Regions from separate parts of the Anoxynatronum sibiricum genome, predicted to be linked through region 1. Evidence: riboswitches for the same ligand, from Rfam matches in the RefSeq annotation. Region 1 holds a riboswitch; each other region holds the start of a gene.
What was found. A riboswitch is a leader RNA that binds a small molecule or an ion and turns the genes downstream of it on or off. The one in region 1 is predicted to bind molybdenum cofactor.
Positions count from the first base shown of each region.

Region 2: another riboswitch for molybdenum cofactor. It lies ahead of AAIG11_RS01135 (ABC transporter permease); the one in region 1 lies ahead of AAIG11_RS04350 (BUD32 family EKC/KEOPS complex subunit).
Region 3: another riboswitch for molybdenum cofactor. It lies ahead of moaA (GTP 3',8-cyclase MoaA); the one in region 1 lies ahead of AAIG11_RS04350 (BUD32 family EKC/KEOPS complex subunit).

Region 1 is NZ_JBCITM010000003.1:143,855-148,070, reverse strand. It holds gene AAIG11_RS04360 (putative sulfate/molybdate transporter) at 1-737, shown strand, start outside; gene AAIG11_RS04355 (TOBE domain-containing protein) at 744-953, shown strand; gene AAIG11_RS04350 (BUD32 family EKC/KEOPS complex subunit) at 1,042-1,617, opposite strand; molybdenum cofactor riboswitch at 1,991-2,120, opposite strand; gene AAIG11_RS04345 (NADH-dependent [FeFe] hydrogenase, group A6) at 2,252-3,988, opposite strand; gene AAIG11_RS04340 (NADH-quinone oxidoreductase subunit NuoF) at 4,010-4,216, opposite strand, start outside.
Region 2 is NZ_JBCITM010000001.1:259,125-263,340, reverse strand. It holds gene AAIG11_RS01145 (response regulator) at 1-90, opposite strand, end outside; gene AAIG11_RS01140 (ATP-binding protein) at 87-1,721, opposite strand; molybdenum cofactor riboswitch at 1,913-2,033, shown strand; gene AAIG11_RS01135 (ABC transporter permease) at 2,119-2,808, shown strand; gene AAIG11_RS01130 (ATP-binding cassette domain-containing protein) at 2,810-3,517, shown strand; gene AAIG11_RS01125 (helix-turn-helix domain-containing protein) at 3,518-4,216, opposite strand, start outside.
Region 3 is NZ_JBCITM010000001.1:374,861-379,076, forward strand. It holds gene fdhF (formate dehydrogenase subunit alpha) at 1-453, shown strand, start outside; gene AAIG11_RS01645 (ferritin-like domain-containing protein) at 572-1,072, opposite strand; gene fdhD (formate dehydrogenase accessory sulfurtransferase FdhD) at 1,190-2,017, shown strand; molybdenum cofactor riboswitch at 2,038-2,159, shown strand; gene moaA (GTP 3',8-cyclase MoaA) at 2,229-3,188, shown strand; gene murB (UDP-N-acetylmuramate dehydrogenase) at 3,375-4,216, shown strand, end outside.

The DNA.
Region 1 (4,216 bases):
AACTGGCGCTCGCTCTGACCCTGATGAGGCAGGCCATGGTGATGATGAGGTATGATTTCATTCTCGGTGCCTTGGCAATGGGCATCATTTTCTACTATCGATTTTCAAGGCATCTGGATGTTTCAGCTCTGATGGTTTTTCTACTGGGAATTATTGTCGGCCTTTTTCGTTTTGGACCACCTCCGGTTACACTCATGCGCCTCCCAGCTTTAACATTGCCTGACTTTCCTTCTTTTATCAGCGGGTTCACGAAAGCGTCTTTGCCGCAGATTCCTCTCACTCTTGGAAATGCCGTTTTAGCCACTTCATTACTCATCAGCGATTTATTGGACCGCCAAGTTCAGGAAAAGCAGCTTCTTTATAGTATGAGTGCCATGTGTTTGTTTTCAGTCCCTTTTGGAGGCTTCCCCATGTGTCATGGGGCAGGCGGTTTAGCGGCTCAGTACAGATTTGGTGCCCGTACAGGTGGATCCAATATCATATCAGGATTTGTTTTGATAGTGATTGCACTGTTGTTTGCATCACCCCATCTGGAGATGGTGATCCCCTTTGGAGCCTTAGGAGCACTGCTTTTTTACTCAGGTTTGGCGCTTTTTCAAACCGCCCGAAAAACACCTGATCTGGCAGCAACTCTTTTGACGGGTATCTTGTCGCTGTTCCTGGGTATTACCTGGTCACTGTTTATTGTCTGGGTTTGGATCATCGTTAGAAAAAAATGGAACGCTGAAAGGGGGTGAGTAAAAATGCAAATAACCGGAAGAAATCAGCTTAAAGGAAAAGTGGTCAAAGTGGTGCATGGCGTCACCAGTTCCGAAGTGCAACTTGAAATTGCTGAAGGCATGATCGTCACCGGACTAATCACCAAAGGGGCAGCGGAATCAATGAACATTCAGGTGGGCGATGAGTTGGTAGCCATTATCAAAGCCACTTCGGTCATGTTTGGGAAAGAGTAATGCGATAAAACGAAACCCTAGCTGTTCTTCAGCCAGGGTTTCGTTTTATCGCATTACCAGCATAAAAACACTCTCAAGAAGAGCTGTTTTATTTGAAATGGGGAATAGCCATTTTTCTTCTTCTTTCCATCATCTTCAGTTCCCGATCCATGTAGTGGTAGATCAAACTTCCTTCAAGAAGCAGCTCCTTCACAAATGTATCCGCAAATGCATTTACCAGCTGCTTTTTAAAAGGAGTCGCCATTGGGCTATAGGTGTAGACATAAGCGCATATTTTTCCTGCATCTTCTTCATATCTACCTTCTCTGCAATCTTCAAAATCAACCCCGAAAACGGTGTCAGTCCATAAAAAATTTCGCAGATTGACATCAGCCATGATCATTCTCTTACCCTCAAGCTCCTTCGTTATCTGATAGAACCTTTCCAGCCAGCCAGTCAACAATCCTATTATTTCCATTGTAGACTCTGGCAGATGATCACCCTCTGTCCATTTGCATTCCTGTTTTTCAAATGCCTCACAGAGAGTAATTCCGTCGATGTATTCCATCAGCAAATAGCTGCCTTGCTGCTCATAAACAGCAGGCACTTCAAGTCCCTGCCGATGCAGTGCCGTTATCATTTCCATTTCCTTCACAAGGCGTTTATGATCTTGATAGGCCTTCAAGACATATTGTTGAGGCGTCCCATCACTTTTCCTGGCCTTTATCAGCCACACCTCATTTTTTTTGCTTTTAAATGTTTTGATTCTCTCAAAAACCGCCTCATCATGTTTTTGCCAGAAATGATTGCTCAGTATCAAGTCAACACCACTCCTTCAAAACCTAACTAAAAAAAGCCGATCCTGCTTGACAATTCAAGAAATGATCTTGGGGAGACATTCTTTGCGTTGTTGCAGGACCGGCAAGGAACCTGAGCCGAAGAAGTGTGTGCGACTCCACGGCTAAGGAAGGTCACTGGGTCCAGTTCCGAGTTTTCGCCGGCAGAAAGAAAAAAAGGTGCCTAAGAGAAGGCACCTTGAACACGACAAGAAAATCATCCTGACGTTCGGTTCATCTCCTTTCCACAATGGGAGGTGCCAGCGTTTCCACTAATACCCTACAGGCCAGTTTCTCATGGGTACGAGATGAGCGTACCGGTAGAGAAAAAGACTCGGAGTTATTAAGTTGTCTTAATCATTATAATCTGTTGTGATATTATTGTCAAGGTATTTGTTTTCTAATCCAACTGATTAAAATGGATTGTTGTTAATGAAAGTCAAACCATCTATGATATATCCCATAAGCATCACAGCCCTTTAATTAAATTTTTTCTCTGGCAATATAGTGGGTGTGCAGCAAGTCATGTGCTTTTTCGCCATAAGGTTTCCCTAAATACTCCTCATAAAGTCGAAGCACTTCTTCATTCTCATGGGATTTTCGCTTTGCCTTTCCCTGATCCTCCCGATAAATTGCCTCCTGGCGTTTTTTAATAATTTCCATGTTACCATGGTGATATGGCTGGCCTCCTCCGCCAATGCACCCTCCTGGACATGCCATGATCTCAATGGCATGAAAACTGGACTTGCCATCCCTGATATCTTCCAACAACTTTCGAGCATTTCCCAACTCATGAGCAATTCCAATCCTTAGATCCATGTCACCAATGGTAATCGTTGCCTCCCGAATTCCTTCAAGCCCTCTCAATGCTTTGAATTCAACATTTTCAAGTGTATCACCTGTGATCCATTCATAAGCCGTTCTGGCTGCTGCCTCGATGACTCCGCCTGTTGTTCCAAAAATAACTGAAGCACCTGTGCTTTCACCCATCATCGAATCAAAAGGTTGATCCTCAAGATTGGCAAAATCTATTCCCGCTTCTTTCATCATTTGGGCAAATTCTCTTGTCGTAATGACGATATCCACATTGGAATCTTCCTCTTTTGTAAACTCAGGCCTTTTTGCCTCCGCTTTTTTTGCCAAGCAGGGCATAATGGAAACAACCGTGATGTCGTGAGGATTAATTTGTTTTTTCTCTGCATAGTAAGTTTTGGCGATGGCTCCAAACATTACCTGAGGAGATTTACAGGTCGATGGAATATCCAGCATGTCTGGAAACTGATGTTCAAAAAACTTGACCCAGGCCGGACAACAGCTGGTAAGCATTGGCAGCGTACCCTGATGCTGAATGCGATGAACCAGTTCAGATGCTTCTTCCATGATCGTTAAATCTGCCGCAAAGTCGGTATCAAAAACCCCATCAAATCCTAGTCTCCTTAGTGCTGCTGCAATTTTTCCCGTCGTTATTTCTCCCGGCGCCATATGAAACATTTCACCAATTGCGACGCGAATGGCCGGTGCCACCTGAACTACAACATGGCGATTTTTGTTGTTAAGCTCTCTCCATACTAAATGGGTGTTGTTCACTTCTGTTAGGGCTGCAGTTGGGCAAACGGCAACGCATTGACCACAAAATGTGCAGGATGTGTCAGCCATGTCCATGTTGAAAGCAGGCCCCACAAAAGCTCCAAAACCCCGATTTACCGCTGATAAGATGCCACAGGTTTGCACATCGTTGCACATGGTTTCACAACGACGACACATCACACATTTGTTGGGATCTTTTACCAGCGAGTAGCTGGACTGATCTTTCGGGTAGTCCAATCGTTCACCTTCCCATTTTATTTCTCTTATCCCCAACTCCTGGGCCAGACTCTGCAGTTCGCACTCCAGATTTTTGGCACAGGTTAGACATTCCTTGGGGTGATTCGATAAAAGCAACTCCACCGACATGCGACGCGCCGTGATAGATCTCAGAGAATCTGTCGTGATGACCATTCCTTCTGTCACCTTTTCTGAACAGGAAGGTACCAGCGCCGGGCGTCCTGCCACTTCAACCATGCACACCCGACAGGATGAAGACTGGTTGACAATACCCAACTCACCAAGGTTCATGTGACATAGTGTCGGAATGTGTGCGCCACACTTCTCAGCAGCTTCCAATATCGTCGTTTCTTTCGGCACTTGAATGTGACAGCCGTTGATGGTTACATTAATCATATCCACTTGATCCACCTCTTCCTAAGGTTTAATAACTGCATCAAATTTACATGCGCGCAAGCAAGCACCACACGAAATGCAATCTGCCGATCTGATCACGTGCACCTTTTTAACAGCACCTTCGATGCAATTGACTGGACAGGCTCTTACACAAGCTGTGCAGCCGATGCACTTTTCAGGGTCGATGCTATATTTGACCAAAGCCTTGCACTCACCCGCAGTGCAATG
Region 2 (4,216 bases), on a different contig from region 1:
TGCAACCCGAAAACCCTCTACAGAGTTGACATACCGGTGATTGATTTCTGCCACCATTGGATCGTCTTCAACAATCATGACACGAATCATTGATCCTCCCCCTCATTTTCCCTGACAGCAGGCCATTGTTTGGGCAGTCTCACCCAAAAAGTGGTTCCATTTCCTGTTTTCGACTGAACCCGAATAGTTCCATGAAGTGTTCCAACCACCTGATTGACAAGAAAAAGGCCCGTTCCCCTGTCTCCTTCACGGGTGGAAAATCCCCGATTGAAAATCTTTTCCTGTATGTCACATGACATGCCTTCTCCATTGTCCACCACCTGAAGCATGATGGCATGATCTGTTTCCTGAATACTCAGTGTCACCTGCCCGTTTTCCCGCTGATTCAGAGCGTCAAAAGCATTGTTCAGGAGGTTTCCGATGATGGTGACCAATGCATTGCTGCTAATGCGTCCCTGCAGAACAGACAGTTGACTGGCAGGGTCAACCATCATGGTTAACCCCGACTCTCTCGCCGCACTGAATCGCCCGATGATCAGCGCCGCCACGGCAGGTTCTTTAATGTGACGAATGACCTGACTGGTGATCTGCTGCTGGCTTTCTGTCTCCTCCAGTATATACTTCTCGGCGAGATCATAATTTTTCAGCTGCAGCAATCCCAACAGCACATGCATCTTGCTCATGAACTCATGGGTGTTGGCACGCAGAGAATCCACCAGCATCCGGGCACCTGTGAGCTGTTCAGCAAGAGTGGTCAATTCATCCCGGAGACGAAAACTGGATATCACACCCACAATTTCATTTTTGGCGTTTGTGATGGGAATGCGGTTGACCATAATGGGAACACCGTTCATGACATCCTGAATATCAAGCTCTGCCTGCCCGGTTTTCAATACCCGGGGCATTTTGGACTCAGGCATAATTTCACCGATGTGCATCCCTTCCTGTTTATCCGGAGAGATACTCAACATTGTTCGTGCCGCTTCGTTGATCATGGAAACATTTCCATCTGCATCAATAGCCATTACACCTTCTTTAATGGCTTTCAGAATCCCATTGCGCTCCTTTAACAGTTTTGAGATTTCGTAGGGTTCCAACCCCAGCAGAATTTTCTTCAGGTGCTTTGCCATCCAAATGGAGCCCAAGTGGCCCAATACTAGTCCAATTAAAGCAAAGCGATAGACCTGCCATCGCATTTCTGCCGTCGCCTGTTCGATGTTGCGATTCAGCGTGCCCACCGCCACCATACCAAGGCGATGGCCTGCAGGGTGGATAATGGGAGTCAGCGCCCTGGTGGAGATTCCCAGCGTTCCCTGTGCCACCGAAATATATTCGCTTCCTTCCTGCAGCACGGGCCCCTCATCGCCGCCTGCAAAAGGCTTCAGCAGCTGTTCAGGATTGGGATGGGAGTAGCGAATCCCCTCAATATTCGTTACCGTGATAAATTGTACATCGCGACTGCTGCTTCGAATCACTTTCATCAAGGGATCAATGGTTTCTTCAGGATGTGCTGTTTCAAATGCGCCAATCACCGTTGGCATGCGGGCAACAATACGGGCTGTATTGAGAACATTGTTTTCCACTTCTTTTAACAGGCTGGCTTCCATGGTTTTGAGAAACCCATAGCTGACACTCAGAACACTCAACGTCACAATAAAAGCAGAAAAGAACATGATTTTGGCCTGCAGGCTGATTTCTCTGCGCTGTCTATGCGTTTTCATACGTACCACATCATCCTTCCGGTAGTCCGGCCCGGTGCTGTTCCTGTAATTTGATTTATTTTATCACATAGTTGCCTTCTGGTCGACTTGCCTCTCTGCAATCAACGGCATGATACCGCCGGGTATCAACGTCTGCTCGTTGACAAGCCACCACCCCTTCGGTATAATCAGCAGTAAGCGTTATCACCAACCAGCGCTTAAGTCTCCGAGTTTTTGCGTCTACCGCGCTCAGCGCCATGACCAAAAACCATTAAGGTATTGCCGGAAACAGCGATGCCTCCCACTGTGGAAAGGAGCCGAAAAATCACCAAAACTCCCTTTCTGCATTTTCAGCTTCAGGGAGTTTTTTTGTTTCGTGGTTCCATGTAGTTGACTACTTTGACAAAGGGGCGTATTCATGGATAATCTCATACAGGGAACCCGGGATGCCGTTCATCTGCTCATCAGAATGGACCCGGAATTCCTAGAAATTGTCGGCCTGTCTCTCTTTGTTTCACTGACTGCCACTTTTTTGGCAGGCATTGTGGCAATCCCCTTTGGCCTTACCATCGGTATCAAAGAATTTCCTGGTAAAAAAATGCTGGTTCGATTGATTTATACGCTAATGAGCATGCCGCCGGTGGTCATTGGGCTGGTCATTTTTCTGTTACTGCTTCGCAGCGGCCCTTTGGGGCAATTTCGCCTCAACTTTACCCCCACGGCCATGATCATTGCCCAGTTTTGCCTGGTGACACCCATTATCACCGGTGTTGTGTTTAATGGCACCAAAGAAAGAGGCAGCGAGATCAGAGACCTTGCCAAAACCATGGGGGCTTCTCCTTCTCAAACACTCTGGCTGCTCATTCGAGAATTGCGTATCAATATCATGTCGGCTGTTGTCACCGGGTATGGCCGGGCTATTTCTGAGGTGGGGGCTGTCATGGTGGTGGGTGGAAATATTCGGGGGCACACCCGGGTCATGACCACCACCATTGCCATGCTTCGCAATATGGGAGAGTATTCCCTGGCCATCGCCACCGGCATTGTGCTGCTGCTGATTTCTTTCATCATCAATTCACTGCTGTATCATTGGCAACAGGAGCGATAACATGCATCTTTTCATCGAACACCTCACCAAAAGCTATGATGAAAAAAAGGTGCTGGATATCTCCCGGTTGGAGATTGACAGTGGCTGTTTTTGGGGAATCATCGGCCCCAACGGTTCCGGAAAAAGCACCCTGCTTAAAATCATCTCTTCCCTGACAGCACCCTGTCAGAGTCGGATTTTATACGATGGTCTGCCTCTGAATGACCGATTACTTCTTGACATGACTTTGGTTTTCCAAAAGCCTTACCTGTTACGCACTTCTGTTTTTCAAAACATAGCGTACCCGCTGCAGCTGCGCCATGTTCCCGCGCAGCAACTTAAAGAGCAAGTGGAGGAAATGCTGACATGCTTTCAAATTGAACATTTGCGAGATCAAAAAGCCTGGACACTTTCAGGTGGCGAGGCTCAGAAAGTGGCTTTGGCCAGGGCCCTTGTTTTCAAGCCCCGGTTGATCATGCTGGATGAGCCCACTGCCAATATTGACCCCACTTCTATTCTGCTTCTTGAAAAACAGATTCGCATCCACTACGAAGCCTATCACCCCACGGTGTTAATGGTCACCCATAACCTGCAACAGACAAAACGCATGTGTGACCAGGTAGCCTTTTTGTATGAGGGTACTCTTCAGGATGCCGGCCCCCTTGAAAAAGTCTTTGGCAGTCACGCACACCCTCTGGTGCATTCTTTTATCCAGCAGGGTTTAATTTAATCAGACTCTGAACTCAACGCTGACACAGCGGCCAATCAGCTTTAATTGCTTCTCAGTGACAGCTGTGGGTACTTCCCCTGAACTTCCGGTGGATAACAGAATTTTTTTCTGCTGATCTTTCGAAAGTTTGCGAATCATTTTTTGGCCGTTTACTTCGATGACATGGATTTTACCATTGATGATTTCAGTTGTTTCACAGACCATTACCAGATCGTCCTTAAAAATTCGCAGGGACTGTAATTGGCCGTCTGCCACCTGAAAAAATCGAACTCTCTCCCAGGGAACTCCCTCTATTTTTTTGCCCAATACCGGCAGTTCTTTTTGCGCCACTATTTTCCCTGTTGCCAGATTTTCTACAGGGAAACGCCTGATGATATGGGCCAGGGCATCAGTCCACTGATCATTGGGTTCGATGGAAAGGGAGGCATCCCGTTTCACCGCCTGATTTCTGGTTGACCGATTGTTTTCAGTTTCACGGTCATCCTCGTTCTCCCCAGAGTCCCGACGAAGATGGGACCCCTGCTGCAATACATCCGTCTCTTCTCCCAACACCTGTAAAATACGCTGGGCTGCCTGTTCTTGGATCACTTTCCTGCCCGACTCCACCTGTTTGATATAGTTTTCAGCCAAGCCACATTTTTTTGCCAGCATTTTTTCAGTCATGCCGGCACGCAAACGCGCTTTTCGAATGGCTTCTGC
Region 3 (4,216 bases), on a different contig from region 1:
CATCCGGGCACACCTGTGCTTCACATTGGCAAACCCGCCCGGGGCGCTGGTCTGCTGAAGCCTGTTGAGTTCGTTGAATCAGGAGAGCTGGGGGATGAAGAGTACCCGCTGGTGATGACCACCGGCCGCATCCTTTATCAGTATCACACCCGTACCATGACCGGCAAAACAGAAGGTATTAACAATATGGCGCCGGAAGTATACGTGGAAGTGAACCCTGAATTGGCGGCAGCCAAAGGCATTGAAGATGGTGCCATGGTTAAGATTACATCCCGTCGCGGTTTTGTCACCATGAAAGCAAAAGTGACCGACAGAGTGGAAAAGGGTGTTCTCTTCATACCCTTCCATTGGGAAAGTGGCGCGAATGTGCTGACTAACGGTGAAGTGCTTGACCAGTACTGCAAGATCCCAGGCCTAAAAGTGACAGGGGTTAACCTGGAAAAAATGGCGTAAGCCGTCACACACAAGACTATAAAAACCCGGTTTCTCAAGTAATGAGAAACCGGGTTTTGTGTGCCGCGATCTTTTCAAAAGGTGATTTTAGAGTACTCAGCTCAGTTCAGTCGAAACATCAACCACCCCAGGGCTGGCTCATGTAGTCTTCCATCAAACGCTGGTGTTCTTCCTTGAACAGTTTTTCATGGCCCTGTTCCCATAAAGCCAAAGTGTGGAACAGTTTTTTGGCACTGGGATCATCGGTGTTGTCAGCTGCATTCTGGTAAAATTCAGCAAAATCTTTTTCCATTAAATAGGCAGTGCGCAGCACACTCATGTCAGGTACCATGCTTTCAGTCACCTGCTGGTCAAGCAGTTCATTCTCTGCACGATCGGCAAAAATATTTTTTTCCCGGTCAAGATCAAAGTCTACCTCTTTAAAAGTCTGATGCTTTTCAAAATGCTCCAGTTGTTCCTTCAGGTACTCGTAATGGTCCATTTCAACGTCTGCCAGTCGCAATAACATGTCTTTTGCACTGGCCAGGCTTACTTTTTCAGATTGATGGCGGAAAAAATCCACACCTTGCAATTCCCGCTCCATGGCATAGCGGATGATGTTTTGATAATTCTGTTTCATTTAAACGCCTCCCCGTTAAAATCTTAACACTATTATACCATATTTATACCACAAAATGTCGGCGAATAAACCGGATTCTGGTATAATAATCATAGTAGTACACAGGGAGGGTCACAAATGAATCTCGAACAGCAAAACGTCAAGCATACCTGTTCCATCATGCGAATCCAGCAGGAAGGCCCGTTGGCAAGGCCCGTTGCCATCGAAACCAGTGATGAAGTCATCATGGAAAAGCCCCTGACAATCTTTTTAAATGAGCAGGAGTGGATCACACTCTTAAGTTCAGGTACGGCCATGGAATATCTGGCAGTGGGATTTTTATACTCTGAAGGGATTTTACTCCGAAGAGAAGACTTGCTCAACTATTACCTCGATAGCGATGAAGGTAAATTTCACGTTCAGCTGAAAGAAAATCCAGAGTTAAAAACTCGATTAAAAGGCAAGCGAGCTGTTACCACCGGCTGCGGAAAAGGTACTGTCTTTTTCGACGTGCTGGATGCTCTGACGACTCAGCCCATTAAGAACCAATACAAGATCCCGTTTGATGTGATACTGCAACTGTCTTCTGCTTTTCAAAAACGATCCATTCTGTTTCAGGAAACTGGGGGAGTGCATGCCTGTGCATTATGTGACATCTCAGGCATTCAACTTTTTCATGAAGACGTGGGCCGTCATAATGCACTGGATAAGGTTGTTGGTGAGGCTTTGATCAAGGATATTTCGGTAGATGAAAAGTGGCTGATTACCAGTGGCCGCCTTTCTTCGGAAATGGTGATAAAAACAGCGCGTTACGGTATTGCGACGCTTATTTCCAGATCGGCCCCCACCAATCTGGCGGTGGAACTGGCGACACAGTTGAATATGACCCTCATTGGATTTGCGCGGGGGAACCGCATGAATATTTACACAGGCAGGGAAAGGGTTTTCATTAAAGGGGAAGAGTGATATAATCAACTTAAATGAATGATCAGAATTTTTTCCGAGTTGTTTTTTTCTAAGGGAATGCATTCCTATGAAGAACAACCGTCGGGTACTGGGAGAAATCCCCGTGCCTCCCGTGATGGAAAGGAAAAAAGCCCCGCAGGGAGCCTCCTTACCATCGGCTCCTTTTTTGTATTGCATCAGAGAGAAATGCTAAGAGACAGGAGGATCATGTATGGCAGATCGATACAGTCGCCACATCACGTATATGCGTATTTCGGTGACAGACTTATGCAATATGCGCTGTCAATACTGCATGCCGGAAGAAGGTGTTGAAAAGCGCACCCATGAAGATCTTTTGTCATTTGAAGAAATCGTTTCCATTGTGAAAGCCAGTGTACCTCTGGGTATCCGAAAAATTCGCATCACTGGTGGTGAGCCGTTGGTACGCAATGGGATTGTTTCGCTGGTGGAACAGTTAAGGCAAATCAATGGTATCGAAGAAATTGCCATGACGACCAATGGGACACTGCTGAAATCAATGGCCAAACCATTGAAGGAGGCAGGTTTAAATCGTTTTAATATAAGCATTGACTCGCTGAAGGAAAACCGCTATCGTGAGATTACCCGTGGCGGGCGCCTGTCTGATGTTCTTGAAGGAATTGAAACCGTTCTTTCGCTGGGAATGACACCACTAAAGCTGAATACGGTGGTGATAGGAGGTCTTAATGATGATGAAGTCAAAGACTTTACATCACTAACGATCAATGAACACATCGATGTTCGATTCATAGAACTGATGCCGGTGGGACAAGCCAGCCAGTGGGCAGAAAATAGGTTCATATCCAATGATGTACTGCTGGAAAAGCTGGGATTTTTGCTTACAGAACAGCGGGAAAATGGAAGTCCAGCCCAGTATTATCGCTTGCCGGGTGCCCTGGGACGAGTGGGATTTATTAATCCCATCAGTCATCATTTCTGTCATGAATGCAACCGCATTCGCCTTACCAGCGACGGCCGGTTGAAACCCTGCCTTCACAGCAATGATGAAATTGATCTTCGTTCGGTATTGCATCAGCCTGCAAGTCAAATCACCAAAGTCATTGCCCAGGCCATTGATCGCAAACCGGAAAGACATCAGTTAGATCTAGATGAGCGCTGTACCAGCCGTAATATGTGTCAGATTGGTGGTTGATACCTTCTGAGAAACGCAGCCACCTGAAGCCCACATGTTTCATGATGGGCTTTTCTGTTGGAGAGAATAGGTGACTTATACGAATGACAGTGCGTTGACCCTTCCCATGCAAACCGATATAATGAAGTGAGACGGTCACAGGGAGCCGGAAGATTTCCTCATGAGTTCCGGCAAAAAAAGGCAGAGGTGAACATTTTGATTGAGCAAGCATTGGAGAAGGCACTGAAACAGATAGTGGGAGAACCGGCTTTGCGTTGTCAGGAGCCCATGAAAGCACATACTTCCTTTCAAATAGGCGGTCCTGCTGATTATCTGGCAGAACCCGGCACAGAAGCCCAGTTGGCTGGTCTTCTATCCCTTTGCCAGGAGAGCGGTGTTCCTGTCATGGTCATTGGAAACGGCAGCAACATGCTGGTTTCAGACACAGGCATCAGGGGCGTGGTGATCAAAATAGGCAAAAAGATGAATCGTGTCACCGTTCATGGACAACAGGTCAATGCACAGGCAGGGGCGACTCTTTCCAGTCTGTCACGCACATTATTACAGCAATCTCTGGCAGGGTTTGAGTTCGCTGCCGGCATCCCCGGAACACTGGGGGGAGCACTGGCCATGAATGCAGGTGCCTATGGCGGCGAAATGAAAGACATCCTGGTGAATTGCCGGGTGATGAACTCCCGAGGCATTATTCAAACTCTCACGCTTGATGAAATGCACATGGGATATCGATCCAGTCGTGTGCAGAAGACGGGAGAAATCATCTTATCGGCCAATCTCGCGCTGAAGTCAGGAGTATACAGGCAAATTAAGTTTATGATGGATGATTACTGGCAGCGACGCGTCACACGACAACCTTATTATCTGCCCAGTGGCGGTAGTGTTTTCAAGAGGCCTGAAGGGTATTTTGCAGGAAAGCTGATTGAAGATTGTCAGTTAAAAGGCGTGGCTGTGGGTGGTGCCATGGTGTCAGAACTTCATGCCGGCTTTATTGTTAACACAGGAGATGCGACAGCAGCAGATGTCGTTAATCT